3 regions of the Streptomyces sp. NPDC096152 genome follow, and region 3 is predicted to be linked to each of the others. Evidence: riboswitches for the same ligand, from Rfam matches in the RefSeq annotation. Region 3 holds a riboswitch; each other region holds the start of a gene.
The links. Region 3 has a riboswitch for cyclic di-AMP ahead of ACIQ9G_RS13050 (NlpC/P60 family protein). Riboswitches for the same ligand answer to the same signal wherever they lie in the genome.

Region 1 (9,814 bases), on a different contig from region 3:
GCTCACCGGAGATGACCTCGGGCTCGACGCCGAGGATGTCCAGCACCTCGCGCACGAACTCGTCCCGGTTCTCCGCGTCCCGGGAGGCGGAGGTGGCCACGAAGCGCAGCCGCTCGGCGCCGTGCTCCTTGACGACCTCGGCGTACTCGCGGCAGGCCGCGAAGGTCCGCTCGAGCGCCTCGGGGGCGAGCCGCCCGGTGCGGTCGACGCCCTGGCCGAGCCGCACGATGGTCATACGCCGGTCCAGTTCGACGAGTTCGCCGGTCCCGGGGTTCGCGTCGGCGACGAGCAGCCGGATGGAGTTCGTGCCGCAGTCGACGGCTGCGACCCGGGTCACCGGTCCTCCTCCGGCACCGTCACGCAGGCGCCCTTCGCCCACCACTCGGGCAGCATCGCGAGCGCCTCGTCGCCGAGCGGGTTGACGCCCGGCCCGGCGGCCAGCGAGTGGGCGACCAGGACGTGCAGGCACTTGACCCGGTCCGGCATCCCGCCGGCGCTCGGGAAGCCCGTCAGCTCCTCGATCTCGTCCCGGCGCCGGATGTAGTCCTCGTGCGCGGCGCGGTAGGCGGCGGCGAGTTCGGGGTCGGTCCCCAGCCGCTCCGTCATCTCCTTCATCACGCCGTTGGCCTCCAGGGTGCCGATCGCGGAGGCCGCCTTGGGGCACGTCAGGTAGTACAGCGTGGGGAAGGGGGTGCCGTCGGGCAGCCGCGGGGCCGTCTCGACGACGTCCGGCTGCCCGCAGGGGCACCGGTGGGCGATCGCGCGCAGCCCGCGCGGCGGGCGCCCGAGCTGCTGCTTGAAGGCCTCGACGTCCGCGTCGGTGGGCTCGGTGCGCGGGGTCGTGGGCGGTGGCGTTTCCATGCCTTGCTTTCTGTGCGTCGGTCCGTTCACTGGTCGGAGGCGTCGGACTTGTCGACTCCGTCCCAGACGTTCACGTACCAGGGGCGGCGGGCCGCCGCCAGGTCGAAGCGTGACTGCCTGGCCCGGCCCGGGTCGACGACCACGAAACCGGTCTCGCCGGGCAGCACGTAGTGCAGCCGCAGCCGGATCTGCTGCCGGGCGTACGCGTCGTCCTGCCAGCGTGCCTTGAGGTCGCGCAGCTGCTGCACCCGTTCCTGGGCCTGCTGCTTCTGCTGCTGGAGCTCGTCGATCTCGGCGCGCTGGGAGACGTACTGGCGCATCGGGTACGCCAGGGCGACCACCAGCGAGCAGACCACGAGTGCGAGCAGCGCCGCGCGCCCGGTGAGCCGGGAGCGGCGGGCCTGCCGCCGGGTCTGGGAGCGGTAGACGCGGGCCGCGGTCTGCTCGCCGAGCAGCCTGAGCCTGGTCGAGGTGGAGAACCGGTCCCGGTCGGTCACGGCCTCCCACCTCGACTCACTACGCCGGTCACCTCTGCCTCCTGCCGGGGGTCCGGGGCTCGTCCCCCGGGACAGCGCAGTACAGCCATCGTCCCCGCCTCCCGTGGGTCGGCACACACGCGTACGTCCCCGGACACGGTACGGGACCGAGTACGGGGACGTACGTGCGACTGGCCAGGCCTCACCCGGGGTTGGCCCCGGGCCGGGGCGGGGTCAGACCTTGGAGACCTCGACGTTCCCCTTGAAGCGCGGGAACGCGCTGCGGCCGGCGTACACCGCGGCGTCGTCGAGGATCTCCTCGATGCGCAGCAGCTGGTTGTACTTGGCGACGCGCTCGGAGCGGGCCGGGGCGCCGGTCTTGATCTGGCCGCAGTTGGTGGCGACGGCCAGGTCGGCGATGGTGACGTCCTCGGTCTCGCCGGAGCGGTGGGACATCATGCACTTGAAGCCGTTGCGCTGGGCCAGCTCGACCGCGTCGAGGGTCTCGGTCAGCGAGCCGATCTGGTTGACCTTGACCAGCAGCGCGTTGGCGGCGCCCTCGTCGATGCCCCTGGCCAGGCGCTCCGGGTTGGTGACGAACAGGTCGTCGCCGACGAGCTGGACCTTGTCGCCGAGCTGGTCGGTGATGGTCTTCCAGCCCTCCCAGTCGTCCTCGAACAGCGGGTCCTCGATGGAGACCAGCGGGTACGCGGCGACGAGCTCGGCGTAGTAGTCGGTCATCTCGGCGGCCGTGCGGGCCTTGCCCTCGAAGAGGTAGGAGCCGTCCTTGTAGAACTCGGACGCGGCGACGTCGAGCGCCAGGGCGATCTGCTCGCCGGGGGTGTAGCCGGCCTCCTTGATCGCCTCGAGGATGAGGTCCAGGGCCTCGCGGTTGGAGCCGAGGTTCGGGGCGAAGCCGCCCTCGTCGCCGAGGCCGGTGGACAGGCCCTTGCTCTTCAGGACCTTCTTCAGGGTGTGGTAGACCTCGGTGCCCCAGCGCAGGGCCTCGGAGAAGGACTCCGCGCCGATCGGGGCGATCATGAACTCCTGGATGTCCACGTTGGAGTCGGCGTGCGAGCCGCCGTTCAGGATGTTCATCATCGGCACCGGCAGCAGGTGCGCGTTCGGGCCGCCCAGGTAGCGGAAGAGCGGGAGGTCGCTGGCCTCGGAGGCGGCGTGGGCGACGGCGAGGGAGACGCCGAGGATGGCGTTGGCGCCGAGGGAGCCCTTGTTGTCGGTGGCGTCCAGGTCGAACATGGCCTGGTCGATCAGGCGCTGCTCGGTGGCGTCGTAGCCGACCAGCTCCGGGCCGATCTGCTCGATCACGGCGAGGACGGCCTTCTCGACGCCCTTGCCCTGGTAGCGGCTCGGGTCACCGTCGCGGAGCTCGATGGCCTCGAAGGCGCCGGTGGAGGCGCCGGACGGGACGGCGGCACGACCCGTGCTGCCGTCGTCGAGGCCGACCTCGACCTCGACCGTGGGGTTGCCTCGGGAGTCCAGGATTTCCCGGGCTACGACGACGTCGATGGACGGCACGAGCATCTCCTTCGTGGATGTGACGCTGGTTGTGCGGGGCTGGTGTGCCTTGCGCCTAGAGCCTAACCGCCACGGGCCGCCGGCCGACCGACCGACCGTCCCGTGGACAGGCTGACCGTACACATTGTTCACGCGCGGAACAAAGGGGCCGGGGAAACCGGGACCACTTGGAGACACAAAAGCCCCGCCCCGGTGCGTACGGGGGAACACGCACCGGGGCGGGGAGCCCGTGAGGGCGGGAAGCGGCCCCTCGCGTGACCCCCAGGGGGGCCGGGGTCACGCGCGGGAGGGGCCGGTGGTCCGGCTACCGGGCCGCTGTCACTTCAGGTGCAGCTGCTGGCCCGGGTAGATCAGGTTGGCGTCCTGGACGATGTCCTTGTTCAGCTCGAACAGCTTCTTCCAGCCGCCCTGCACCTTGTGCTTCTGCGCGATGGTGCTGAGGGTGTCGCCGGCGACCACCTTGTACTCGCCGTCACCCTTCTTGACCTTCTTGCCGGTCGGGGTGGTGACGGTCTTCTTGGCGGCCGGACGCGTCGCGGAGCGGTTGGCGGCCTGCTTCTCGGTGGAGCGGGTGGTGGTGCTCTTCGTCGAGGTGCCGGTGCCACCGCTGTACGGGGTGCTGGACAGGTTCTTGCCGCAGACCGGCCAGGCACCCTTGCCCTGGCTCGCGAGAACCTTCTCGGCGACGGCGATCTGCTGCGACTTGCTCGCCAGGTCGGCGCGGGAGGCGTAGGCGGTGCCACCGAAGGCGGCCCAGGTGGAGTTGGTGAACTGCAGACCGCCGTAGAAGCCGTTGCCCGTGTTGATGGACCAGTTGCCACCGGACTCGCACTGGGCGACCGCGTCCCACTCGGAGGCGGTGGCGGCGGAGGCCGTGCCGGTCGCCATCAGCGGGGCGGCGACTGCGGCGCCGGTGACACCGGCGAGGGCGATGGCGCGGGTGGCCTTGGACGGACGACGGTGCTTGCCCTTGCTCGAAAACAGCATGGTGGATCCCCTCACCGACGCCTGCGAGGTGAGCTGTCGGGTTCGGGCCGGTTGAGTTGCCCGGCCGTGCCCCTCGCGGCGCACGGCTTCACCCCTAGCCGGTCCGGCTCAACCGCCGGATACGGCACTTACCTTGGGTCCCCCGCTCCTGCCTACGGCGCATGACGCGACGACTGGTCCCGGGCAGCCGCTGGCAGGATTCGGCGTTGCGACAGCCGGGGCTCGTGGTGACGAGCGGACACGACCGTAGACACGCGATCCGGGGAATTTCAAAGACGATCAGGGCTTCTGAGACCCATCCCACACTTTCACCTAATCGGACATTAGGTGCTAAATGCGCCCCGAATTCCCCCTACTTTTGGGTGGTTTCGGTAGGGAGATCAAGGGTCTGACCGGCGAAAATGTGATTCGGGTCGGCACCGATCGCATCCTTGTTCGCCGCATAGAGCGAACGCCATCCGCCGTCGAGGTCAAGGGAGTCGGCGATGGACGCGAGCGAGTCCCCGGCGCGAACGGTGTACGAGTCGTCCACCGTGGCGCGCGCGTCGGCGTCGCCGCGCGAGGCGTGCCGGCCGGAGGAGGTGTCGACCCGGATGTCGGCCGGGCCCTCCGCCGCGCTGCCGCCGCGGTGCCGACCACCGATGGAGCCGGTGTCCACCAGCGCGGAAGAACCGCCGACTTGGGCGTAGTTGTCCGAGTCGTCCACCTCGGGAGACATCGAGGGAGAGCTGCCGGAGTCATGCGATGCACCGGCATCGGCGGATGTGTCGGACTTACCCGATTCACCCTTCTTGCCGGATGGCGTGGGCGACGAGGGCGAAGTCGATGGCGTCGCGCTGGAATCGTCCGAGGAACCGGACGAACCGTACCTGCCGTGCGAAGAGTCGGACGAACCGGACGAGTGGGATATACCCGGCGCCGCGTTGGACAGTCCCGAGTCGGTCGAACCGGACGAACCGGAGGAGTCCGGCGAGCCGGACGAATCGCCCCCCAGGCCGGTGTCGACGTTCGCCGCGCCGGAGTCCTTGGTGAGGCCGGACAGCAGACCGCAGGTGGGCCAGGCGCCGGGACCCCGGTCGGCGAGTATCTTCTCGGCGACGGATATCTGCTGGGACCGGCTGGCCTGGTCCGCGCTCGGGGCGAAGGAGACGCCGCCGTACTTCTCCCAGTCGTCCTGGGTCAACTGCAATCCGCCGTAGTAGCCGTTGCCGTTGTCGGCGCTCCAGGAGCCGCCGCTCTCGCACTCCGCCACCTTGTCCCACGTGGTGCCGTCGGCCGCGCTCGCGCCGGAGGCGCCGAGCAGCGGAAGGGCGATGGCGGATCCGGTCACACCGGCCGCGACGAGGATGGCCGGGGCCTGGCGGGGGCGACGGTGACGGCCGTTCCCGGGGAGCATGCGGAAGCCTTTCGCGTGACAGCGGTGACCGGCGCGGCGGGAAACGCTCTCCGCCACGCTGATGCGTGAACGTAGCGGGTACCGATCACTTGTCACAAGTTCATGCCGCGCAGATCACGTGAAGATCACATAGTTGAGAGTGCGTCACTTTTCCTTCACCGGCGCACCGGCCGGGGGACGACACCTGCCGTACTCAGGCAAGGGGCGTGAACCGGACGGGCAGCGTGCGCAGGCCGCGCATGATGAGCCCGCCGCGCCAGCGCAAGTCCGCCGGGTCCGCGTCGAGTCGGAGGTCCGGCAGCCGGGTCAGGAGGGTGGCGAGCGCGGTCTGGCCCTCCAGCCGGGCGAGCGGGGCGCCGAGGCAGTAGTGGATGCCGTGCCCGTAGCCGAGGTGCTGGTTGTCGCGCCGGCCGAGGTCGAGCACGTCCGGGTCGGCGAACCGCCCGGGGTCCCGGTCGGCGGCGGCGAGGACGACGAGGACCGGGTCGCCGGGCGCGATGTCCTGCCCGCCGATGGTGAGCGGCCGGGTGGCGAACCGCCAGGTGGCCAGTTCCACGGGGCCGTCGTAGCGCAGGAGTTCCTCGACCCCGGTCTCCAGCAGGCCGCGTTCCCCGGCCGCCAGCGAGTCCTGCAGCCGGCGCCGCTGCCCGGGGTGGGTGAGCAGGGCGTAGGTGCCGTTGCCGATGAGGTTGACGGTCGTCTCGAAGCCCGCGAAGAGGAGGATGAAGGCCATCGCGGCGGCCTCGTTCTCGGTGAGGTGCTCGCCGTGGTCGGAGGCGCGGATGAGACCGGAGATGAGGTCCTCGCCCGGTCCGGGCTCGGCCGGGAGCGCCTGCCGCTTGCGGTGGATGAGGTCGGCGAGATAGCCGCGCATCCGCTTCACCGCCCGGGCGACCCCGCCCCGCGGGCCTCCCCCGTGCCGGATCATCATGCCCGCCCAGTCCCGGAAGTCGTCCTGGTCCTCGCGCGGGACGCCGAGCAGGTCGCAGATGGCGTAGATGGGAAGCGGGAAGGCGAACTCGTGGATGAGGTCGGCCGTGCCGCGCTCGGCGAACCGGTCGATGAGGTCGTCGGCCAGCTCCTGCACGCGCGGCGCGAACTCGGCGACGCGGCGGGGCGTGAACGCCTTGCTGACCAGCCGGCGCAGCCGGGTGTGGTCCGGCGGGTCGATGTTGAGCAGATGGGTCATCAGCTCGGCCTTGCGCTCGCCGGGGATGCCGGTCTTGCCCTTGGCGTGCGCGGGCTCGTCGTGGTGCGCCGGGTTCTTGCTCAGCCGCTGGTCGGCCAGGGCCTGCTTGGCGTCGGCGTACCGGGTGACCAGCCAGGCCTCGACCCCGCTGGGCAGCCGGGTGCGGTGCACCGGGGCATGCTCGCGCAGCCAGGCGTACGCCGGGTAGGGGTCACTCGCGAACTCCCAGGTGAAGAGCTCGGGGGCGGGGCTGTCGGGTCCGGGGTGGTCCGGCGGGGGCTGGGCGGTCACTCCTCGACGTTATCCGGCCGTGCGGCGGCCGCTCGCTCCGTCTCCCTGATGGCGTCCCGGTAGGCGCGGGCCGCCGCGCGCAGCGCCGCCTCCGGGTCGACGCCCCCGGCCTCGGCGCGGGCGGCCATCGCCAGCAGTTCGTAGCCGACGCCCTCCGCCTTCGGCAGCGGCACGTCCAGGCCCGCCGTGCGCACCCGGGACGCCAGCTTCGCGGCCAGGGCGAGGCCGGGCTGGCCGAGCGGGACGCCCTCGGTGACGGAGGTCCGGCGCTTCTCCTCGGCCTTGGTGCGCAGCCAGTGCTCCTTGACCTCCTCGGGGGTCGCGGCCGTCTCCTCCCCGAAGACGTGCGGGTGGCGGTGGATCAGCTTGGCGACGATGCCGCCGGCGACGTCGTCGATGGAGAACGGCGCCTCGGGGTCCTCCTCGGCGATCCGGGCGTGGAAGACGACCTGGAGCAGGACGTCCCCGAGCTCCTCGCGCAGCTCGGCGCGGTCGCCGTCCTCGATCGCCTCGACCAGCTCGTACGCCTCCTCGATCCCGTACTTCGCCAGGCCCTGGTGGGTCTGGCGGGAGGACCAGGGGCACTCGGCGCGGATACGGTCCATGACCTGGACCAGGTCGAGCAGCCGGGCGCCCGGCAGGTCGTAGGAGGCGGGCAGCAGCTCCAGCTCCGGCATGGCGACCCGGCCGGAGCCCGCGAGACGGGCGAGTCCGTCGGTCAGGGCCGGTTCGCCCTCGCCGGTCGCCACCACCACGACCGTGCGGCCCCCGGCACAGGCCGCGACCAGCTCCTCGGCGGTCGGCGCCGCCTCGTCCACGGCCACGCCCGCCTCGCGCAGATAGGGCAGCTGCGGGTGCGCGCCGTCCGCGCACAGCACCCGGTCGGCCACGCGCAGCGCCTGCCAGGCGGGCCAGGACAGCAGGCCCGGCGCGACCCGGTGGCTGGTCGTGAGCAGAACGACGCGGCCGGGGGCGGCGGCCGGCGCGTCCGGAGCGGCGTCGATGCTGGTGGTGTTCACGCTCCGAACGTAACGCACGGGACCGACAGCCCCGCGGGCCGTCCACAGACGTCCGCCGGGCCCCCGCGGGGGCTCGCCAGGGGCCCGGCGGACGCCGCCGTCGGACCGTGCGTGTCAGGCGTCCGTGTCAGGCCCGCGTATCGGGCGTGCGCGTCAGGCCGTCTGCTGCGCGGTCTGCGTGGAGACGTCGCGCAGCCACGGGCTCTTCGTCTCGACGCGAGTGCTCTTCTGGACGTCCCAGCTGCCGTAGCGCGGGTTGAGGTCGACGCGCAGCGACCGGGAGGCGTCGGACAGGGCCTTCCAGAACGCCGGCTGGCTGGTGTCGGCGTGCAGCTTGGTCGCCAGCTTCTGGGCCTCCAGCTGGAGGCGGAGGTTCTCGTCCAGGCGCTTCGGCGGCACCCCGTACTGCTGGAGCCAGGCCGTCTGCAGTCCCTTGCGGCCGCCCGCCTGCCGCTCGAGGCCGGTGCGCATCTGCTGGATCTCCCGGCGGCTGACGGAGACGCCCGCGTCCCGGGCGGCCCGGTCGAGGACCCGGTTGAGGACCAGCTGGTGCAGGGTGTCCCGGGCGAGCGTGCCGGTCCGGGCGACCACCCGCTCGTACTGCGCCGCGTCGGGCACGGCGGCGCGCTGCGCCTGCCGTACCTCGTCCACCCTGCTCTGCAGCTGCGCGACGGTGATCCGCTGCCCGCCGACCACGGCGGCGGCGCCGGGATGGGCGTCGTTCCCGCAGGCGGTGAGGGCGGGGGCCGCAGCGGCGATCACGGCGGACAGGACGAGCGCGGTGCGACGGCGGCGGTGCAAGGAAGCCTCCCGAGGAGAGATTGTGCGACGGTGCACAAAGTCTTGCGATGATCGATGGTAGGCAGCGGCCGGGCTCCGGCCAACCCATTGGACCAACGATTCACCACGAGTTCGGGCACCGCCTCGCCGCCCGGGCCCTCGGCTCGGCTCGCCCACCGCCGCGCCCCGGTAGCTCAGCCCCGTTCGCGCACCGCCGCACCGCCCCGCGCCGCTCAGCTCCGGCCGCGCACCGCCGCGCCCCCGTACCGCCCCCGCCGCTCAGCTCCGGCCGCACACCGCCGCGCCCCCGCACCGCCCCCCGCCGCTCAGCTCCGGCCGCGCACCGCCGCGCCCCCCGTACCGTCCCGCGCCGCTCAGCTCCGGCCGCGCACCGCCCGCTCGACGGCCGCGGCCACGTCGGCGCGCACCCCGTCGCCCGCGGCGACCGTGGTCACGTTCCCGCCGGAGCGGCCACCGCCGCCGACCAGCACGAAGCCGACCTTCGCGTACCGCGGTGCGGTCTGGGCCGCCGCCGTGGTCTCGGGCCGGCCGACGGCCAGGACGACGTCGCAGGAGCGCTGCAGCATCCCGTTGAGGAAGGGCCGCGCGTTGCCGACGCTCTGCTCGCCGCTCACCTGGGAGTAGCTGACCCGGGCGTGGGTGGCGAGGGAGGCGTCCTGCATGCCCTGCCAGGCGCGGGCGGCGGTGGTGCCGGTGATGCCGTCCTTGCCGGTGAGCAGGCAGGCGTCGGTCTCGGTGTAGTGCCGGGCGCGGGTCTCGGGGATCGGCGGCCGGTCGTCGTGCCCGAGCAGCAGCACGCCCGCCACGACCAGCGCGGCGACGACGGCCACCGCGCCCGCCGCGAGCGCGATGGTGCGCCCGCGCAGCGAGCGCAGCCGGCTGACGGCGGCCCGCCCCACCCCGGCGAGCCGCCCGCCCGCCGGGGTCCGCGCGTCCGTCGCCGGGCGCGCCCGCGTCACCTGTCTGACCTGTTTGGCCACGAGAACCGCCCGCTCCTGTCCCAGCTCTTCTCTCGGATTCCGCGTCAGCCGGTGATGGCGACGGGCGCGTCCCACGCGTCGCGGTCGACGGTGAGGGTGATGCCGCCGTGCGACTCCTTGCTGTTCACCATGTACTGGTGGCCCCGGCTGTGGTTGGTGAACTGGGTGGAGCCCCAGGGCCAGTCGGTGGTGGTGGTGTTCTGCTTGTCCCACAGGGCGTACCAGAGGTTGCCCGGCAGGTCGGTCTTGTCCGTCGCGGTGGCGATGGCCTTGGCGCT
Region 2 (9,814 bases), on a different contig from region 3:
CGACGGCGGCGATGTGCTCCAGGAGGGCGGAGGCGACCCCGCGCCCCTGGTGCGCGTCCTGCACGAGGAAGGCGACCTCGGCCTCGTCGGAGGGACCCGTCGCGGCCATGCCGTCGGCGCCGATGCGGTCGTAGCGCACGGTGGCGATGAACTCGCCGCCCACCGTGGCCGCGAGGCCCACCCGGTCCACGAAGTCGTGGTGCGTGAAGCGGCGGACGTCCTTCGCGGACAGGCGTGGGTAGGGCGCGAAGAAACGGTAGTACTTCGACTCGTCCGACACCTGCTCGTAGAAGCTGACCAGGCGGTCGGCGTCGTCGACGGTGATGGGGCGGATCCGTGCGGTGCCGCCGTCGCGCAGCACCACGTCGGCCTCCCAGTGGGCGGGGTACACATGCCGGTCCGACGAGCTCTGCATGGGCCCCAGAGTACGGCCAGGATCTTCCTTTCGGATCAGTGCGGACCCGGGCCTGTCCGGTCGGGGTCCGCACGGCGCGCCCTGGCGCGAGGGCGACGGCGCGAGGCAGTCTGTGGGAGGCACATGTCGGGCCGAGGCCGCGGCCCGACGCCCTCCCGGGTACGGAACACCGGACCGCTCCGGGAGGGTGCCGCGCGATATGGAAAACTGGTCTAGACAACCCTGAACACCTGAAGGGCAGCATCACATGGCTGAGCGCCGCGTCAACGTCGGCTGGGCCGAGGGCCTCCACGCCCGCCCCGCTTCCATCTTCGTCCGGGCGGCCACGGCCGCAGGGGTCCCCGTGACGATCGCCAAGGCCGACGGCACCCCCGTCAACGCGGCCTCCATGCTGGCCGTCCTCGGCCTCGGCGCCCAGGGCGGCGAGGAGGTCGTCCTGGCCTCCGACGCCGAGGGCGCGGAGATCGCCCTCGACCGGCTGGCCAAGCTGGTCGCCGAGGGGCTCGAGGAGCTCCCCGAGACGGTCTGACCGCCTCACCGCGCGCAGGAGGCGGCGTCGCCCTTTCCGGGCGGCGCGGCCTCCTGCGTTCCGGCGGGTCCGTCCGACGTTTCGGCGGGTCCGACGAATTGGCGCGGACATTCGTCCTGGGACGGCGCGCACCCCTCGGGGCACGCCGATCGGAAATTCCCGGGGTCATGGAAAAGGGCAGCCGAAATACACCTCGGCCGAATATCCCTTCTTTGTATACGGTGCTCGTGTTAATAGCACGGGCCCGACGTGTTTACGGGATGTTGCGAAGTCCTCACACGGTCGGCGCGGGGCGCGGCGCCGGGCGGACGCAGCCGGTGCGCGGCCGTCGCGCGCTCGGTGTGCACGGCGGTGACCGTCCGCGCCCGCTCGCCGTCGCCCCGCGCGACGGCGTCCACGATGGCGCCGTGCTCCACCCAGGACTCCACCGGGTCGGCCGGCGCCGCGACCGTGTACATCCAGGAGATCTTGTGCCGCAGCTGGGTCAGCATCGAGGTCAGCGCGGGGCTGCCGGAGGCCTGGGCGAGCGTCTCGTGGAACCAGCCGCCCAGGGAGCGCAGGTCCTCGCTGCTGCCCCTGCGGGCCCGTTCCTGGCCCAGCCTGACCAGGCCGCGCAGGACCTTCAGATGGGCCTCGGTGCGGCGCTGGGCCGCGCGGGCGGCGCCGAGGGGCTCCAGGAGCATCCGCATCTCCAGCAGGTCCGCCGCCTCCTGCTCGGTCGGCTCGGCCACACACGCGCCCGCGTGCCGCCGGGTCACCACGAAACCCTCGGCCTCCAGGGTGCGCAGGGCCTCGCGCACGGGGACGCGCGAGACGCCGTAGCGGCGCGCGAGGACTTCCTCGGTGAGCCGGCTGCCGCGCTCGTGGACGCCTGCGACGATGTCGTCCCGGATCGCCGTGCACACCGAGTGCGCCGGAATACGCATGACCGACCTCCGCCTTAATCCCCGTGAAACGTCGACGATGGACGCCCGTTCCGTGACTCTATTGCAATGAGCCGGAATTTCCGACGGCGGGTCGGAATCCATGGAGTTTTTTTGGACAGCGGGGCGTCCTAAACGCCGAAAGCCCCGGCTGCGAGAGCCGGGGCTTCGGATGCGCGGGAGGCGGGCGGCGCCGGTGCCGCGTCAGACGTCGACGCCGTGCTTGCGGAGGTAGGCGACGGGGTCGATGTCGGAGCCGTACTCCGGGGTGGTGCGGGCCTCGAAGTGCAGGTGCGGTCCGGTGACGTTGCCGGTGGCGCCGGAGAGCCCGATCTGCTGGCCCGGCACGACCTTCTGGCCCACCGAGACGCCGATGGACGACAGGTGGCCGTACATGGTGTACATGCCGTCGGCCATCCTGATCACGACCTGGTTGCCGTACGCCCCGCCCCAGCCCGTGTTCACGACGGTGCCCGTGCCGACCGCGTGGACGGCGGTGCCGCTGGAGGCGTGGAAGTCGATACCGGTGTGGGAGCCGGACGACCACAGGGTGCCGCCGGTCTTGTACCCGGTGGAGACGTAGGAGTCGGAGATCGGCGCCACGAAGGTGTTGAGGCGCTTGCGCTCGGCCGCGCGGGCCGCGCGCTCCTTGGCCTCACGCGCCGCCTCGCGGGCCTTCCGCGCCTGCTCGGCGGCCTTCTCGCGCGCGGCCTCCTCGGCCTGCTTCTGGGCGGCGGCCCGGTGCTGGGCGACGGCCTGTGCGTCGATCTTCTCGGCGACGGAGTCACCGATGGTGACGACCGGGGTGAGACCGGTGTCCTCGGGAGCGGGCGTCTCGGCGGCCAGGGCCGGGGCGGCGGAGAGGGTGCCGAGGACGCCGGAGGTGGTGAGGGCGGCGACGCCCACCGCGCGTGCGGTGGTGCGGTGCATCCGGCTGGGACGACGGTGCTTCCCGGTGGCGCGGGTGAACGCCATGCAGACGTTGTTCCTTTCCTTCCTTCTCGCCTACCGGGTTAGCTGACGGGTTCGGAGCAGGAAGGTCTCCTACGGACCCCCTCGCGGCACGCGCGGGTGTCCGATTCACCCCAGGGACGGTGGGTCCCCGGCTCCCCTGGCTCGCGCCGTACGGGGACTCGGCGATGACTGTCCGGTGCCGCGGGCGCGGCGCGTTGCCTGACGGACAGCCGGACCGACGCTAAACGGGCCCGCTTTCAAATCCCAAACGAATGGTGGGTTTTGTAGCGCAGGACACAGGGCAGAAAGGCAGCCTCTCCCTCAATTCGGACATCAGGGAGCCCCGGTGACACTTCGGCCACCGGGGCTCCCTCACGCGTACCGCTCGCCGGCCGCCCGCGCGGGTGGGTGGGCGCGGACCCGTGCCGCGCGGGCGCCGCGGCCGCCTATTCGGCTGCCACGACGCCGACTTGACCGATGCCGAGGGCCTCGACCGGCTCCTTGATCTGCGCCGCGTCACCGACGAGGACGGTCACCAGGCGGTCCACCGGGAAGGCGTTGACGACCGCCGCGGTGGCCTCCACCGTGCCGGTCGCGGCGAGCTGCTGGTACAGCGTCGCCTGGTAGTCGTCGGGCAGGTGCTGCTCGACCTGGTCGGCCAGCGTGCCCGCCACGGCCAACGCCGTCTCGTACTTGAGCGGTGCCACGCCCACCAGGTTCTGCACGGCGACGTCCCGCTCGGCGTCGGTCAGACCGTCGGCGGCGAGCTTGCGCAGGACCGTGAACAGGTCCCCCAGCGCCGGGCCGGTGTTCGGGGTGTCGACGGAGCCGCTGATCGCGAGCATCGAGGCGCCCGAGCCGTCGGGAGCGGAGCGCAGCACCTGGCCGAACGCCCGCACGCCGTAGGTGTAGCCCTTCTCCTCGCGCAGGACGCGGTCCAGACGGGAGGTGAGGGTGCCGCCGAGGCAGTAGGTGCCCAGCACCTGGGCGGGCCACACGCGGTCGTGCCGGTCGGGGCCGATACGGCCGATGAGCAACTGCGTCTGGACGGCGCCCGGGCGGTCCACGATCACCACGCGGCCGGTGTCGTCGGCGGTGACGGGCGGCACGGGCCGCGGCTTGGCCTGCGAGCCGCTCCACGCGCCCAGGGTCTCGCCGAGCAGCGCGTCGAGGTCGATGCCGGTGAGGTCGCCGACGACCACGGTGGTGGCCGTGGCGGGGCGGACGTGGCGGTCGTAGAAGGCGCGGACCGCCGCCGAGTCGATGGTCCGGACCGTCTCCTCGGTGCCCTGGCGCGGGCGCGACATGCGCGAGGAGGCCGGGAACAGCTCCTTGGAGAGCTCCTTGGCGGCGCGGCGGGACGGGTTGGCCAGCTCGTGCGGGATCTCGTCGAGCCGGTTGCGCACCAGCCGCTCGACCTCGCTCTCGGTGAAGGCGGGGGCCCGCAGCGCGTCGGAGAGCAGGCCGAGCCCCTTGGCCAGGCGCGACGCCGGGACCTCCAGGCTCAGGCGGACGCCGGGGTGGTCGGCGTGCGCGTCGAGAGTGGCGCCGGCGCGCTCCAGCTCGGCGGCGAACTCCTCGGCGGAGTGCTTGTCGGTGCCCTCGGAGAAGGCCCGCGCCATGATCGTGCCGACGCCGTCCAGGCCGGCCGGCTCCGCCTCCAGGGGCGCGTCCAGCAGCACCTCGACGGCGACGACCTGCTGGCCGGGACGGTGGCAGCGCAGCACCGTCAGACCGTTGTCCAGCGTCCCGCGCTCGGGGGCCGGGAACGCCCACGGCCTGGCCTCGCCCGCCTGCGGCCGGGGGTGGAACTCCATCGTGGCGAGCTCGGTCACTTCGCCGCCTCCTCGGTGTCGTCGGTGGCCGCGGCGTCCGCGCCCTCGGTCTCGGCCGCGACCGGCTCGTAGACGAGCACCGCGCGGTTGTCGGAGCGCAGGCGGGCCTTGGCGACCTCCTGGACCTCCTCCGGCGTGATCTCCAGAACGCGGTGCACGGCGGTGAGGGCGAGCTGCGGGTCGTCGAACAGGACGGTGTAGCGGCACAGTTCGTCGGCGCGGCCCGCGACGGTGCCGAGCCGGTCCAGCCACTCGCGCTCCAGCTGGGCCTGGGCCCGCTCCATCTCCTCGGCGGTCGGGCCCTCCTCGGCGAACCGGGCGAGCTCCTCGTCGATGGCGGCCTCGATGACCGGGACCTCGACGTCACCGGAGGTCTTCACGTCCAGCCAGCCCAGGGAGGGCGCGCCGGCCAGCCGCAGCAGGCCGAACCCGGCCGCGACGGCCGTGCGGTCCCGGCGCACCAGCCGGTTGTAGAGGCGGGAGGACTCGCCGCCGCCCAGGACGGTCAGGGCCAGGTCCGCCGCGTCGCACGCGCGCGTGCCGTCGTGCGGCAGCCGGTAGGCGGCCATCAGCGCCCGCGCCGGGACCTCCTCCTCGACGACCTCGCGCAGCTGCTCGCCGATGACCTCGGGCAGGGAGCCGTCGCGGGGCTGCGGCTTGCCGTTGTGCGAGGTGATGGAGCCGAAGTACTTCTCGATCCAGGCGAGCGTCCGCTCGGGGTCGATGTCGCCCACCACGGACAGGACGGCGTTGTTGGGCGCGTAGTACGTGCGGAAGAACGCGCGCGCGTCCTCCAGCGTGGCCGCGTCCAGGTCGGCCATCGAGCCGATGGGCGTGTGGTGGTACGGGTGGCCCTCCGGGTAGGCGAGCGCGGTGAGCCTCTCGAACGCGGTGCCGTACGGAACGTTGTCGTAGCGCTGGCGGCGCTCGTTCTTGACGACGTCCCGCTGGTTCTCCATCGACTCCTCGTCGAGGGCCGCGAGCAGCGAGCCCATACGGTCGGCCTCCAGCCAGAGGGCGAGCTCGAGCTGGTGGGCGGGCATGGTCTCGAAGTAGTTGGTGCGCTCGAAGCTGGTGGTGCCGTTCAGCGAGCCGCCCGCGCCCTGCACCAGCTCGAAGTGGCCGTTGCCCTTCACCTGCGCGGAGCCCTGGAACATCAAGTGCTCGAAAAGGTGAGCCAGACCGGTACGTCCCTTGACCTCGTGGCGGGAGCCGACGTCGTACCAGAGGCACACCGCCGCGACCGGGGTCAGGTGGTCCTCGGAGAGCACCACGCGCAGGCCGTTGGCCAGGCGGTGCTCGGTCGCTGTCAGGCCGCCGGAGCCTGCCTCGGCTGTGGCCGTGTGACCCTTGGGCATGTACGTCCCTTCGATCGCGGTGGCGGTCGTCGAAACCGCCGTTTTCCTGCCGTCCTGCCACTGTATGCAAGCGCGCGCACGCCTGGCGAAGTTCCCGGAGGTCGTACGCCGAGAGCGAGCACGGGAGGGCGGGCCGAAAGCGAGAGCGGGGTGCCGCGCCGCGCACGCCCCGCGGGTGCCGCAACCGTCGCCTCGCCACCCCCGGGGGGCGGCTCCGACGGCCCCTTGGAACCCCGGGTGAAGCAACGGGTGCCGGGTCCTGGTCCGCACTGTCAGTCGCGCGGTCCACAATGGTCCGCGTCAGATCCCGTCAACGCTTCAGCAAGGAGCCGGCAGCGATGGCCCGCCGCAGCACGAAGACCCCGCCGCCCGACGAGCCGTACGAGGAGAGGATCCTCGACATCGACGTCGTCGACGAGATGCAGGGCTCCTTCCTCGAGTACGCGTACTCGGTCATCTACTCGCGCGCCCTGCCGGACGCCCGGGACGGCCTCAAGCCGGTCCACCGCCGCATCGTCTACCAGATGAACGAGATGGGCCTGCGCCCCGAACGCGGCTACGTGAAGTGCGCTCGCGTCGTCGGCGAGGTCATGGGCAAGCTCCACCCGCACGGCGACGCGTCGATCTACGACGCCCTGGTGCGCATGGCGCAGCCCTTCTCCATGCGGGTGCCCCTGGTCGACGGTCACGGCAACTTCGGCTCCCTGGGCAACGACGACCCGCCCGCCGCCATGCGGTACACCGAGTGCCGCATGACCGAGGCGACGAGCCTGATGACGGAGTCGATCGACGAGGACACGGTCGACTTCGCGCCGAACTACGACGGTCAGGAGCGGGAGCCCGTCGCCCTGCCCGCCGCCTTCCCGAACCTGCTGGTCAACGGCGCGTCGGGCATCGCGGTCGGCATGGCCACGAACATGCCGCCGCACAACCTCGGCGAGGTCGTCGCGGCCGCCCGCCACCTGATCCGCCACCCGAACGCGGATCTGGACGCCCTGATGAAGCACGTCCCGGGCCCCGATCTGCCCACCGGCGGCCGGATCGTGGGCCTGTCCGGCATCCGCGACGCCTACGAGAGCGGCCGGGGCACCTTCAAGATCCGCGCGACGGTCACGGTGGAGACGGTGACGGCGCGCCGCAAGGGCCTCGTCGTGACCGAGCTGCCCTTCACGGTCGGCCCGGAGAAGGTGATCGCCAAGATCAAGGACCTGGTCGGTTCCAAGAAGATCCAGGGCATCGCCGACGTCAAGGACCTCACCGACCGCGAGCACGGCCTGCGCCTGGTCATCGAGGTCAAGAACGGCTTCGTGCCCGAGGCGGTCCTCGAGCAGCTGTACAAGCTGACGCCGATGGAGGAGTCCTTCGGCATCAACAACGTCGCGCTGGTGGACGGCCAGCCCCTGACGCTGGGCCTGAAGGAGCTGCTGGAGGTCTACCTCGACCACCGCTTCGAGGTGGTGCGGCGGCGCAGCGAGTACCGCCGGGGCAAGCGGCGCGACCGGCTGCACCTGGTCGAGGGCCTGCTCACCGCGCTGGTGGACATCGACGAGGTGATCCGCCTGATCCGCTCCAGCGAGAACTCCGCACAGGCCAAGGAGCGCCTGATGCGGCGCTTCTCGCTGAGCGACGTCCAGACCCAGTACATCCTCGACACGCCGCTGCGCCGTCTGACCAAGTTCGACCGCATCGAGCTGGAGGCGGAGAAGGACAGGCTCATCGCGGAGATCGAGGAGCTGACCCGGATCCTGGAGTCGGACGCGGAGCTGCGCAAGCTGGTCTCCGCCGAACTGGCGGCGGTGGCGAAGAAGTTCGCCACGCCCCGGCGGACTCTGCTGCTGGAGGCGGGCGCCGCCCCGGCCACGGCCGTGTCCCTCCAGGTCGCGGACGACCCGTGCCGGGTCCTGCTGTCCTCGACGGGCCTGCTGGCCCGCACGATGACCGACGAGCCGCTGCCCCACGAGGGCAGGCGCCACAAGCACGACGTGATCGTCTCGGCGGTCCCGGCGACGGCCCGGGGCGAGGTGGGCGTGGTGACCTCCTCCGGCCGGCTGCTCCGGCTGAACGTCGTGGACCTGCCCCAGCTGCCGGAGTCGGCCACCGCGCCGAACCTCTCCGGGGGCGCGCCGCTCGCCGAGTTCGTGTCCCTGGAGGACGACGAGACCGTCGTCTGCCTGACCACCCTGGACGAGTCCTCGCCGGGCCTGGCGCTGGGCACCGAGCAGGGTGTGGTCAAGCGCGTGGTGCCCGACTACCCGGCCAACAAGGACGAGTTGGAGGTCATCACCCTCAGGGAGGGCGACCGGATCGTCGGCGCGGTCGAGCTGCGCACCGGCGAGGAGGACCTGGTCTTCATCACCGACGACGCCCAGTTGCTGCGCTACCAGGCCGCGCAGGTCCGTCCGCAGGGCCGCCCGGCCGGCGGCATGGCGGGCGTCAAGCTCGCCGAGGGCGCCAAGGTCATCTCGTTCACGGCCGTCGACCCGGCCGCGGACGCGGTCGTCTTCACGGTGGCCGGCTCGCGCGGCACGCTGGACGACTCGGTCCACACCACGGCCAAGCTGACGCCGTTCGACCAGTACCCGCGCAAGGGCCGGGCGACCGGCGGGGTCCGCTGCCAGCGGTTCCTCAAGGGCGAGGACTGCCTGTCCTTCGCCTGGGCGGGGCCCATCCCGGCACGGGCCGCGCAGAAGAACGGCACCCCGGCCGAGCTGCCGGAGACGGACCCGCGCCGCGACGGCTCGGGCGTGTCGCTGGCGAAGACGGTCGCGGCGGTGGCGGGGCCGGTCTAGGCCTGTCCGGCGGTTCAATTCGCAGAGAGGCAACGGCGCGTCATCAGCGCAGGTGAGCGGGGGCTGGGGCGTCCAGCTGCAAGGCGGAGGAGGGCGTCGACGCGATGGAGGTCCCCCTCTCGACCGAAGCCGAGAGCTTGGGAGAGTCGGCAACCGACGACAACGCCACTGGGGTACCCCCTGCTCGAAGAGCTTGGGGGAGGGCGTGCCGGACCCCGCGTCCGCGGCATGATCCGCCGGACAGGCCCTTGGCATGCCGGGCCGGGGCCCGGGCCCTCTCGCCTAGAGCGCGTCCGGACGGTCCGTGGGGCCGGAGTGCTGCCCCACGGAGCCCGGCCCGGGGTCGGGCTCGGGCTCGTCGGGGTCCTGTACCTCCCGCTGGTCGGGGTCCCGTATGTAGCGCAGGACGCCCCACATGCCGTGCTCGTCGGCGTCCGGGGCGTCGTTCCCGCACGCCTCCAGCTCCTTGCCGAGAGCTTCGGTGTCGATGGCGGAGCCGATGAGCACGAGTTGGGTGCGGCGCGGGTCGCCGGCCGGCCAGGGCTCGGGGTAGAAGCGCAGGAACCGGCCGACGGCGTGCACGGCGTAGCGGTTGCGCGGGTCGTGGGGGCCGAATCCGACGTAGCCCTTGATCCGGTAGAGCCCGTCGGGGCGGCTGTCGAGGAACCGCATCAGCCGGCGGGGGTCCAGGGGCAGGTCGGACGTGAAGGAGAGGCTGTCGTAGCCGGTGTGCAGGTGCCCGGCGGGGGCGTGCTCCGCGCACTCGTACGGCGGGTCGCCGTGCAGATCGTCGAAGGAGAGCTGCCCGACGCGCTCCCCGGCGGGGCGGCAGTCGAAGAGGAACTCGGGGTCGACGCGGCCGTAGCGGGCCGGGACGACGGCGGCCCCGTCGACGAGGGACCGCACCAGCTCCACCAGTTTCTCGCCGTCGTCGGCCCGGTCGACCTTGTTGACGACGACGAGGTCGGCGAGCGCGAGGTGGCGGTCGATCTCGGGGTGCCGCGCCCGGGT
Region 3 (9,814 bases):
AGGTGCCCCTCGTATGTCCCGCCGAGCACCCTCGTGGCGGCCGCCCACGAGGACACACGGGGGACGACGCCGTCCTGCCGCGTGTCGACAGGAGGTCGGCCATGAAGGTCACCAGGGTCGCAGATCCCATTGTTCCGCTCTGCCAGCGCCTGCTCCCGATCCGGCTGGCGGGGCTCTCCCTGTCCCTCCTGAAGGCGACCGCCCTGGAGCTGGCGATCCTCGCCGGCCACCTCCTGCTGTACCCCTCGGGCATCATCCAGGAGCGCCGCGGGCCGGCCTCCCCGCTCCCAGCGCCCGACGGCGCCGCGCAGCTGCCGACGGAGGCCAAGCCCCCGGTGGTCCTGCTGCACGGCTTCATCGACAACCGCTCGGTGTTCGTCCTGCTGCGCCGCAGCCTCGCCCAGCACGGCCGGCAGCAGATCGAGTCCCTCAACTACTCCCCGCTGACCTGCGACATCCGCACCGCGGCCGAACTGCTCGGCCGGCACATCGAGGAAATCTGCGAGCGCACCGGAAGCGGACAGGTCGACGTCGTCGGGCACAGCCTCGGCGGCCTGATCGCGCGGTACTACGTGCAGCGGCTCGACGGCCACCTCCGGGTCCGCACCCTGGTCACCCTGGGGACCCCGCACTCCGGCACCCGGGTGGCACCGCTGGCCAACGCTCATCCGATCGTGCGCCAGATGCGCCCGGGTTCGGAGCTGATCGAGGAGCTGTCCCAGCCCGCGCCCGGCTGCCATACACACTTCGTGAGCTTCTGGAGCGACCTCGACCACCTGATGGATCCGCTGGACTCGGCCTGCATCGAGCACCCCGACCTGTCGGTGGAGAACGTGCGGGTGAGCGGCATCGGGCACCTCGCCATGCCGGTGCACCCGGCCGTCGCCGCCGGCATACGGCAGGCCCTCGACACCGTCCGGCCGAGGGACCGGTCGGCCCGGCGCCGGGGCGGCCTGACCGTGGCGTGAGCGCGGTGCGGCCGCGCCGCGGCACGAGTCGACCGTGCCGCGAGCACGCAGTGAGCACGCGGTGAGCACGCGCCGACCGTTCGGAGAACACGATCCGACCGCGGGATGAACCGCGGTGCGGCGCCAGGAAGACACGGCCGGCACCCGTCGGCGGGCCGCCTCCGGGGGCCGCAACCCCCGACCGCGGCGGCCGACTTCAGGCGTCCACCGCCGCCCCGACCTCGAACGAAACTCGAACACAGAGCCAAGCCGTGTCCGCACTCCCCCGAAACACGGGCGATTGCCCCCGTTTCCCGCGCGGGAAACCTGCGGAAGATTGTCGCGCCCGCGTACCGCCGGGTACAGTCGCCGCACTGCTCTGGCAGCCCCTGTTGTCGAGGCGAAAGAGAAGTCGGTGAACGACCGCCATCCGTCGGGGACCATGACCACCCCGGCTCCGGCCTCCGATGCCGCCTCGGCGCCGTACGCGTCGTACGGCGGACCGGACGCCGTCCACGGCGACTTCACCACGTACGGCGACTACGACGCCACCGGTTTCCACACCGGTACGGACCTCGCGCACGGCACGGCCGGCTACGCGTCCGACCCCCTCTTCGGCGAACTCCCGGACGGCGGCCACTCCACGGGTGCGTACGACACGGCCCACTGGACCACGGGCAGCCACCAGACCCAGCACTACGACGCGTACGCGGCCCAGCACCACGCCGCCTACGACACCGGTGCCTACGAGACCGGTGCTTACGAGACCGGTGCTTACGACGCCACCGCCTGGACGGTCGGCCACCAGCCGCTGACCGCCGTGCCCCCGCAGAGCGCCCCCGTCGACGCCCTCTCGGACGCCTCCGGCCAGTGGGACGCGAACGACTGGCTCCAGCCCGGGGCCCACCAGCCCGACCAGCCCGGCACCGGCACCGCCCTGGACGGGACGGCCCCGGACGGGGCGACTCACTGGGACTGGGGCACGCAGACCTTCGACACCGGCGCGTACGACGCCACGCAGTGGAACACCGCCGGTACCACCGCGGACGCACCGGGGGCCGACGGCTTCGACGAGGTCACCGGCGCGCCGGCCACCGCCACCTTCGACCAGGTCGCCTACGACGAACCCTCCGCCGTGGACGACGAGTTGAGCACCACCGGCGCACTGCCGCCGGTGGGCCCGCTGCTCGACGACCAGGAAGAGGCCGCTCCGGCCCCGCGCTCGGCCACCCGCGCCGCGGGCCGTTCGCGGCGCCGCACGCCGACCAAACGCTCCGCGCTGCTGACCGTGGCCGTGCCCTCGGCCTGTGTGATGGGCGTCGCCGGGATCGCCGCCGCCTCTGTCGGCGGACTGACCGACGACAGCACGGAGACCACCGCCTCCGCGTCCGACGCGCACTCCGTGCGGCCGTCCACCGCCAACAACAAGCTGGACACCCAGTTGCAGAGCCTGTCCGCCGGCGCGGACGACTTCGCCGACCGGGCCAGCCGCACGCAGGAGCGCATCGACCTCAAGGCGCAGCAGGTGGCCGAGGCGAAGAAGGCGGCGGAGGATGCGGCCCGCAAGGAGCGGCTGCGCCCCAAGTTCGTGCTCCCGGTTCTGCAGAAAGGGCTCAGCGCCTATTTCGGCCAGGCGGGCGTGAACTGGATGTCCGTGCACACCGGCATCGACTTCCCCGTCTCGTACGGGACCACGGTGATGGCGGCGACCGACGGCACGGTCCGCACCCAGTGGAACAGCGCCTACGGCAACATGCTGATCCTGACCGCGAAGGACGGCACGGAGACGTGGTACTGCCACCTCTCCAGCTACCGGGTCCCCTCCGGCACGGTGGTGAAGGCCGGCACGCCGATCGCGTACTCGGGCAACTCCGGCAACTCCACCGGCCCGCACCTGCACTTCGAGGTGCGGCCGGGCGGCGGTGCGGCGGTCGACCCGCTGCCGTGGCTGCGCAGCCACGGCCTCGACCCGACCTGAGCCGGCGGAGGGGCAGCACCCCACCCCCAGCACCACCCCACCTGATCAGGCGAGCACCCAGCACCACCCCACCCGATCCGGCAAGCCGGCACCCCACCTGATCGGACGCGGGCACGACCCGGCCCGACCAGGCGCGGGGCCTGCCCTCAGAGCTTCTCCACCGGCGCGTACCGCAGCAGCAGCCGCTTCGGCTTGGTGTCGCCGAAGTCGATCGTCGCCTCGGCGTTCCCGCCCGTGCCCTTGACCGCGACGACGGTGCCGAGCCCGAACTGGTCGTGCGTGACCCGGTCGCCGACCGCGAGCGAGACCACCGGCTTCTCGGAGGTCCGGCGGGTGGCGAAGCCGGACGCGCCGGACGCCGACGAGCGCGAGCGGGAGGACGACAGGGAGGCGGCCGGACCCGACGCCGGACCGGAGGACACCGGTGCCGCGGCACCCGTCCGCTTCCAGTCCACGTGCATGGCCGGAATCTCCTCGAGGAACCGGGAGGGCGGGTTGTACGAGGGCTGGCCCCAGGCGCTGCGCATCGCCGAGCGGGTCAGGTAGAGCCGCTCCCGGGCGCGGGTGATGCCGACGTACGCCAGGCGCCGCTCCTCCTCCAGCTCCTTGGTCTGGCCGAGGGAGCGCATGTGCGGGAAGACGCCGTCCTCCATGCCGGTCAGGAACACCACCGGGAACTCCAGACCCTTGGCGGTGTGCAGGGTCATCAGCGTGATGACACCGTCGCCGTCCTCCTCGTCGGGGATCTGGTCGGAGTCGGCGACCAGGGCGACCTGCTCCAGGAAGTCGGACAGGGTGGCCGCCTCCCCCTCGCCGCGCTCCTGCTCGAACTCCAGCGCGACGGCGGCGAGTTCCTGGAGGTTCTCGATGCGGGTCTCGTCCTGCGGGTCGGTGGAGGCCTGCAACTCGGCCAGGTAGCCGGTGCGTTCGAGGACGGCCTCCAGGACGGTCGCCGGTCCCGCGCCGGACTCGACGATCGTCCGCAGGTCCTCCATCAGCGTGTTGAACCGCTTGACCGCGTTGGTGGAGCGCGCGGCCATGCCGTACGCCTCGTCGACGCGGCGCAGCGCCTGCGGGAAGCTGATCTTCTCGCGCTGGGAGAGGGCGTCGATCATCGCCTCGGCGCGGTCGCCGATGCCGCGCTTGGGCACGTTGAGGATGCGGCGCAGCGGCACCGAGTCCTCGGGGTTGGCCAGGACGCGCAGGTAGGCGAGGACGTCCCGGACCTCCTTGCGCTCGTAGAAGCGGACACCGCCGACGACCTTGTAGGGCAGGCCGACGCGGATGAAGACCTCTTCGAAGACGCGGGACTGGGCGTTGGTGCGGTAGAAGACGGCGACGTCGCCGGCCTTCGCGTCGCCCGCGTCCGTCAGCCGGTCTATCTCGTCGGCGACGAACTGCGCCTCGTCGTGCTCGGTGTCGGCGACGTACCCGGTGATGCGGGCGCCGGAGCCGGCGTTGGTCCACAGGTTCTTCGGGCGGCGCGACTCGTTGCGCTCGATGACCGCGTTGGCGGCGCTCAGGATGGTCTGGGTGGAGCGGTAGTTCTGCTCCAGCAGGATCGTGGTCGCATCCGGGTAGTCCTCCTCGAACTGGAGGATGTTGCGGATGGTCGCGCCGCGGAAGGCGTAGATCGACTGGTCGGCGTCACCGACCACGCACAGCTCGGCCGGCGGCAGGTCGTCCTGGCTCGGCGGGACGTCCACGGGGTGCTCGGAGGTGCCGACGAGCTCCCGCACGAGGGCGTACTGGGCGTGGTTGGTGTCCTGGTACTCGTCGACGAGGACGTGCCGGAAGCGGCGGCGGTAGTGCTCGGCGACGTCGGGGAAGGCGCGGAGCAGGTTGACCGTCGTCATGATCAGGTCGTCGAAGTCGAGGGCGTTGGCCTCGCGCAGCCGCGACTGGTACAGGGCGTAGGCCTGGGCGAGGGTCTTCTCGAAACCGTCGGTGGCCTGGGCGGCGAAGTCCTCCTCGTCGATCAGCTCGTTCTTGAGGTTGCTGATCTTGGCGCTGAAGGACTTCGGCGGGTAGCGCTTGGGGTCGAGGTCCAGGTCGCGGCAGACCAGGGCCATCAGGCGCTTGGAGTCGGCGGCGTCGTAGATCGAGAAGGAGGAGGTGAAGCCCAGCTTCTTGCTCTCGCGGCGCAGGATGCGGACGCAGGCGCTGTGGAAGGTCATGACCCACATCGCGTTCGCGCGCGGGCCGACGAGCTGCTCGACGCGCTCCTTCATCTCGCCGGCAGCCTTGTTGGTGAAGGTGATCGCGAGGATCTGGCCGGGGTGGACGCCCCGCTCGCCGAGGAGATGGGCGATGCGGTGGGTGAGCACGCGGGTCTTGCCGGAACCGGCACCGGCCACGATGAGCAGGGGGGTGCCGGAGTGGACGACCGCCGCGCGCTGGTTCTCGTTCAGCCCCTCGAGGAGGGCGGCCGGGTCCACCGCCGGGCGTGGCGCGCCGTCGCGGTAGTGGGTGTCCCGGTCCGGCGGCAGGTCGAACTTCCCGCCGAACAGATCGTCCGGAACCGGTTCCGGAGCGTGATCGTCCTCGGGCGGCGGCGGAGGTTCCTCCTCGTGGCCGCGGGGGGCCTGGAGGTCCGCCAGGAAGCTGTCGTCAAAGAGGCTGCTCATCTCGCTACGAGTCTAGGGCGCCCCACCGACAACCCGGGGCCGCCCGCGGAACATCACACGATCCCGGCGCCCGGCGGCCTGCCCCGCCCACGGGGGCGGACCCGGGGCAGGTCTCGCAGGCAGGCCCCTGGGGCAGCTCCCTCACGCTGCGGAGCGACCCCGTCACGTCCACCGCACAAGTGATGCGAGGTCACGAAAATGTATCGGGCATATCGCGCATCAACCTTCACAGGAGCCACACGAGTTGGCTAGCGTGCCGTCAGGCCGCACGACCTCACCGGCGAACGACGCCGGGCCGCGCGGCCTCCGCCGAGTCCGGTCCCGCCGCCAGGCGATCCGGAGCCGGGGACCCACACCGACCTTGGGGTGAATCGGTCCGTGCCTCCCAGCGGGCGCGGACCGTAGGGCAACCCTTCCGAACCACCCGCCCGAACCCGACAGCTAACCCGGTAGGCGGACGATGGAAGGAGTCGCCTCCCTTGGCGTCGCACCGCAAGTCCCGCCCCGCCGTTCCGGGCGTAGCAGGCATACGCACGCCGGCCCTGGCCACGGCCGCCCTCACCTCCGTGGCCCTGCTCTCCCAGACGGCCGAGGCCGCCCCCGCGCCGGACGGCAGACCGAGCATCGAAGAGGTCGAGAAGAAGGTCGACGACCTGTACCGCCAGGCGGAGTCGGCCACGGAGAAGTACAACGAGGCCAAGGAGACGACCGGCAAGCAGCGCACGCGGGTGGCCTCGCTCCTCGACGACGTCGCCAAGCGCACGGACCGGCTCAACAAAGCGCGCGAGGAACTGGGCTCGTTCGCCGCGGCCCAGTACCGCACCGGTGCCGCCGCCTCCGGCACCGCCACCTTCCTGCTCGCGGACACTCCGCAGGACTACTTCGACCAGTCGCATCTGATGGGACGGCTCACCGACCGGCAGAAGGGCATGGTCGACGACTACGTCACCCAGCAGTCCGCGACCATGGAGAAGCGGCGGGAGGCCACCCGAAGCCTGGAGACGCTCACCGAGTCGCAGCGCGACATCAGGACGGCCAAGGCCACCGTCCAGAAGAAGCTCGCCGACGCCCGCGAACTGCTGTCGAAGCTGAACGCCGAGGAGAAGGCGCGGCTGGCGGCGATCGAGAAGCAGAAGCAGGAGGAGGCCGCGCGCAAGGCGGCGGAGCTGGCGAAGAAGCAGGCGGCGGAGCAGGCCGCCGCCCAGCAGCAGGCCGCCGCCCAGCAGCAGGCCGCCGCCTCGGGCTCCGGCACGTCGTCGGACTCCACCGGGTCCACCGGGTCCACCAGCTCCACGGGCACCTCGGGCTCCTCGACGTCCGGCACGTCGTACGCCACCAAGGCCGACAAGGCGCTCGCCTTCGCCCGCGCCCAGATCGGCAAGCCGTACGTGTGGGGCGCGACGGGCCCCGACTCCTACGACTGCTCGGGCTTCACCCAGGCCGCCTGGAAGGCCGCCGGCGTCTCCCTCCCGCGCACCACCTACGACCAGGTGAACGCGGGGACGACGGTCTCGCTCTCCCAGGCGCAACCCGGTGACCTGGTCTTCTTCTACGACGACATCAGCCACGTCGGCATCTACATCGGCAACGGCATGATGATCCACGCCCCTAAGCCCGGCGCGTATGTGCGCGAGGAGTCGATCTACTACGACGGCGAGTCCGCGATCCACAGCGTGGTGCGGCCCGCCTGAGGCCCCACAGCAGCCCTGGAGGCGGGGCGGGAACGGCGCACCGTGCCGTCCCCGCCCCGCACTCGTTCGACCGCCGCCCGCCCGTCGCCCTTCAGCGCGCCGTCCCGCCCGCACCCTTTCGCGTACGCCCCGGCGCGTGCCCCGCGTGTGCGGCGCGCGAAGATCCTTAGCATCGGGCCATGCCCCGCACCTCTTCCTTCGGCGCCTGGTGGGTGCACCGTCCGTCGACCGCCGGGTCCGCCGTCATGGCGACCGGCATCCTGTCGGCCGGCCTGCACACGACGGGCTACGAGGCGCTGTCCTGGATCGCGCTGGTCCTGGCGTGCGCCGCCTGGCTGGGGCTGGCGGCCGGCTTCGTGCTGCGTCTGGTGCGCGAGCGGTCGGAGTGGCTCGCGGAGGCGGGGACGCCGGGCGCACTCACGGCCGTGGCCGCCACGGCCGTGCTGGGGACCCGCTTCTCGGAGCTCGGCGCGCGGATCCTGGCCGAGGCGCTGCTCGCGCTGGCCGTCGTGCTGTGGCCGGGGCTGCTGCTGCGGGTGCTGCGCAGGGTCGGCCGCCGGATGCCCGGGTCGGTGTTCCTGGGCTGCGTGGCCACCGAGGGGCTGGCCGTGCTGGGCGCGGCCGTGGCCGGGGCGGAGACGTCGGCCTGGCTGGCGCACGCGTCGCTGGTGCTGTTCTGGCTCGGGCTGGCGCTGTACGTGTTCGCGGTCGCCCGGTTCGACCCGGTGCAGGTGATCGAGGGGGCCGGGGACCAGTGGATCGCGAGTGGCGCCGCGGCGATCTCGGCGCTGGCCGGGACGCAGCTCATGACCGCGGCCGGGTCGGGGATGTACCTGTGGGACAAGGACGACAGCGGCGTCCTGCGCACCGTCACCGTCGCGCTGCTGATGCTCGACCTGTTCCTGTACGGCGTCCTGCTCGCCGCCGAACTGGCCTGGCCGCGCCTGCGCTACGACGTGCGCCGCTGGGCGACCGTGTTCCCCCTGGGCATGACGGCGGCGGCGACGCTGTCCGTCGCCGCCGTGGTCGGCGTGCCCTCGCTGGAGGTTCCCGGGGAGCTGCTGCTGTGGGTCGCGGTGGCGGCGTGGTCGGCCGTCGGGACGGGCTCCGTCAGGGCCGCGCGGGCCGAGCTGCGGGCCGCTCGCTGACCGGCGCGCCCGTGAGGGCGCGGGGAAGGCGACCGCCCGGATCCGGAGAAGGGCGGCTACCGCTCAGGTCCACAGCACCGCGATGAAGATGTTGACGGTGGTCAGCAGGCCGACCAGGCCGAACAGGCTCTTGTCCGCCTTCTCCTCGTCCCGCTTCACGTAGACCAGGCCGAGGATCACGATCAGCAGCGCCAGCTTCACGCCGATCTTGATGTTGTCGACGTGGTGGCCGTCGGCCTGGTTGAGGCCGACCAGGACGGCACCGGTGACCAGCATGGTCAGCGCGCCGTGCAGCATTCCGGGCACGAACCGGGCGGTGCCCCGGCCCATCGCCTTCACCTGGGTGAGGAAGCCGCCGAGCAGAGCGGCGATACCGACGATGTGGAGGCCGACGAAGAAATGGATGAGTACGTCCATGAGGCCGGAGCCTAGCCAGCGGCCCCGACACCCCCGCACACCGGGTAAGGGCACCGGGAGAAACACCTTGGGGGCCGGGGGTGTGCGGGCGCTCCCGGGCCGCCCGGCGCATATGTCCCGGGCCGCCCGGCGCATATATGCGGCCCGCTCATAGCACCCCGCCCGCGCCGTCCGCCCGCGAACCGCGGCATCGGTCATCACTCCGCGTGAAGACGGCGGCCTCGCGGCGGGCCGGCGGTCACATGCGGTCACCAGGCGATCTGCTCGCACCACTTCCGTACATTCCGTCACCGGGCCGTCACGGAGAGGTTTAGCGTCCTCCTCCAGGTGACCGGCTCCCCACCGCCGCCCGGGCGAGGGCGGCAGCCGGACACCTTCGCCGAGAAGGTCCGGCGGCGGCCTGCTCCCCCCGTGTGAGCCGCCGCCGGACGCGTCTCGGTCCGGCGGTCGGACGAAGGGACGTGACGGTCCAGGTGGCAGTGCACCGCAAGCCCCGACAGCGCTCACTCGGCGGCGGCCCGGCCCGTACCGTCCGTACGGCCGTGACGATCGCGCTGGCGGGCGTGGCGACCACGACGGGCTTGGAGGGGACCGGCCACGCCGCCCCGCGGCTGACGCCGGAGCAGGTCAGGGCCAAGGTCGAGCAGCTGTACCAGCAGGCCGAGGTGGCCACCGAGAAGTACAACGGCGCGAAGGAGAAGGCGGACGCCGCCGAGAAGCGGATCAGGACGCTCGGCGACGAGGCCGCCCGCAGACAGCAGAACCTGAACGCGGCGCGCGACGCGCTCGGTTCGGTCGCCGCGGCGCAGTACCGGGACGGCGGCTTCGACCCCGCGCTGCGCCTGATGCTCTCCGACGATCCCGAGCGGTACCTCGACGGCGCCGAGTTCACCGAGCGGGCAGGCGTCCGGCAGACGGCGGCCGTGAACAGGGTGCGCCGCCAACTCAGGGAGATCGAGCAGCTGCGCGGGGCCGCGCACGTCCAGCTCACCTCGCTCCAATCGCG

Region 1: another riboswitch for cyclic di-AMP. It lies ahead of ACIQ9G_RS25450 (transglycosylase family protein); the one in region 3 lies ahead of ACIQ9G_RS13050 (NlpC/P60 family protein).
Region 2: another riboswitch for cyclic di-AMP. It lies ahead of ACIQ9G_RS32090 (M23 family metallopeptidase); the one in region 3 lies ahead of ACIQ9G_RS13050 (NlpC/P60 family protein).

The regions. Positions count from the first base shown of each region.
Region 1 is NZ_JBIWFW010000007.1:462,902-472,715, reverse strand. It holds gene ACIQ9G_RS25470 (exopolyphosphatase) at 1-337, opposite strand, end outside; gene ACIQ9G_RS25465 (DUF501 domain-containing protein) at 334-861, opposite strand; gene ACIQ9G_RS25460 (septum formation initiator family protein) at 888-1,358, opposite strand; gene eno (phosphopyruvate hydratase) at 1,572-2,873, opposite strand; gene ACIQ9G_RS25450 (transglycosylase family protein) at 3,192-3,860, opposite strand; cyclic di-AMP (ydaO/yuaA leader) riboswitch at 3,864-4,030, opposite strand; gene ACIQ9G_RS25445 (transglycosylase family protein) at 4,213-5,256, opposite strand; gene ACIQ9G_RS25440 (cytochrome P450) at 5,450-6,736, opposite strand; gene ACIQ9G_RS25435 (nucleoside triphosphate pyrophosphohydrolase) at 6,733-7,755, opposite strand; gene ACIQ9G_RS25430 (SurA N-terminal domain-containing protein) at 7,909-8,556, opposite strand; gene ACIQ9G_RS25425 (hypothetical protein) at 8,910-9,536, opposite strand; gene ACIQ9G_RS25420 (glycoside hydrolase domain-containing protein) at 9,581-9,814, opposite strand, start outside.
Region 2 is NZ_JBIWFW010000011.1:82,043-91,856, forward strand. It holds gene ACIQ9G_RS32075 (GNAT family N-acetyltransferase) at 1-415, opposite strand, end outside; gene ACIQ9G_RS32080 (HPr family phosphocarrier protein) at 663-944, shown strand; gene ACIQ9G_RS32085 (GntR family transcriptional regulator) at 1,175-1,870, opposite strand; gene ACIQ9G_RS32090 (M23 family metallopeptidase) at 2,072-2,842, opposite strand; cyclic di-AMP (ydaO/yuaA leader) riboswitch at 2,856-3,016, opposite strand; gene ACIQ9G_RS32095 (M16 family metallopeptidase) at 3,268-4,656, opposite strand; gene ACIQ9G_RS32100 (M16 family metallopeptidase) at 4,653-6,014, opposite strand; gene ACIQ9G_RS32105 (DNA topoisomerase (ATP-hydrolyzing) subunit A) at 6,353-8,803, shown strand; gene ACIQ9G_RS32110 (CobW family GTP-binding protein) at 9,086-9,814, opposite strand, start outside.
Region 3 is NZ_JBIWFW010000003.1:625,543-635,356, forward strand. It holds gene ACIQ9G_RS13035 (lipase family alpha/beta hydrolase) at 102-968, shown strand; gene ACIQ9G_RS13040 (M23 family metallopeptidase) at 1,363-2,925, shown strand; gene pcrA (DNA helicase PcrA) at 3,072-5,552, opposite strand; cyclic di-AMP (ydaO/yuaA leader) riboswitch at 5,865-6,024, shown strand; gene ACIQ9G_RS13050 (NlpC/P60 family protein) at 6,032-7,243, shown strand; gene ACIQ9G_RS13055 (hypothetical protein) at 7,423-8,391, shown strand; gene ACIQ9G_RS13060 (hypothetical protein) at 8,455-8,808, opposite strand; gene ACIQ9G_RS13065 (NlpC/P60 family protein) at 9,282-9,814, shown strand, end outside.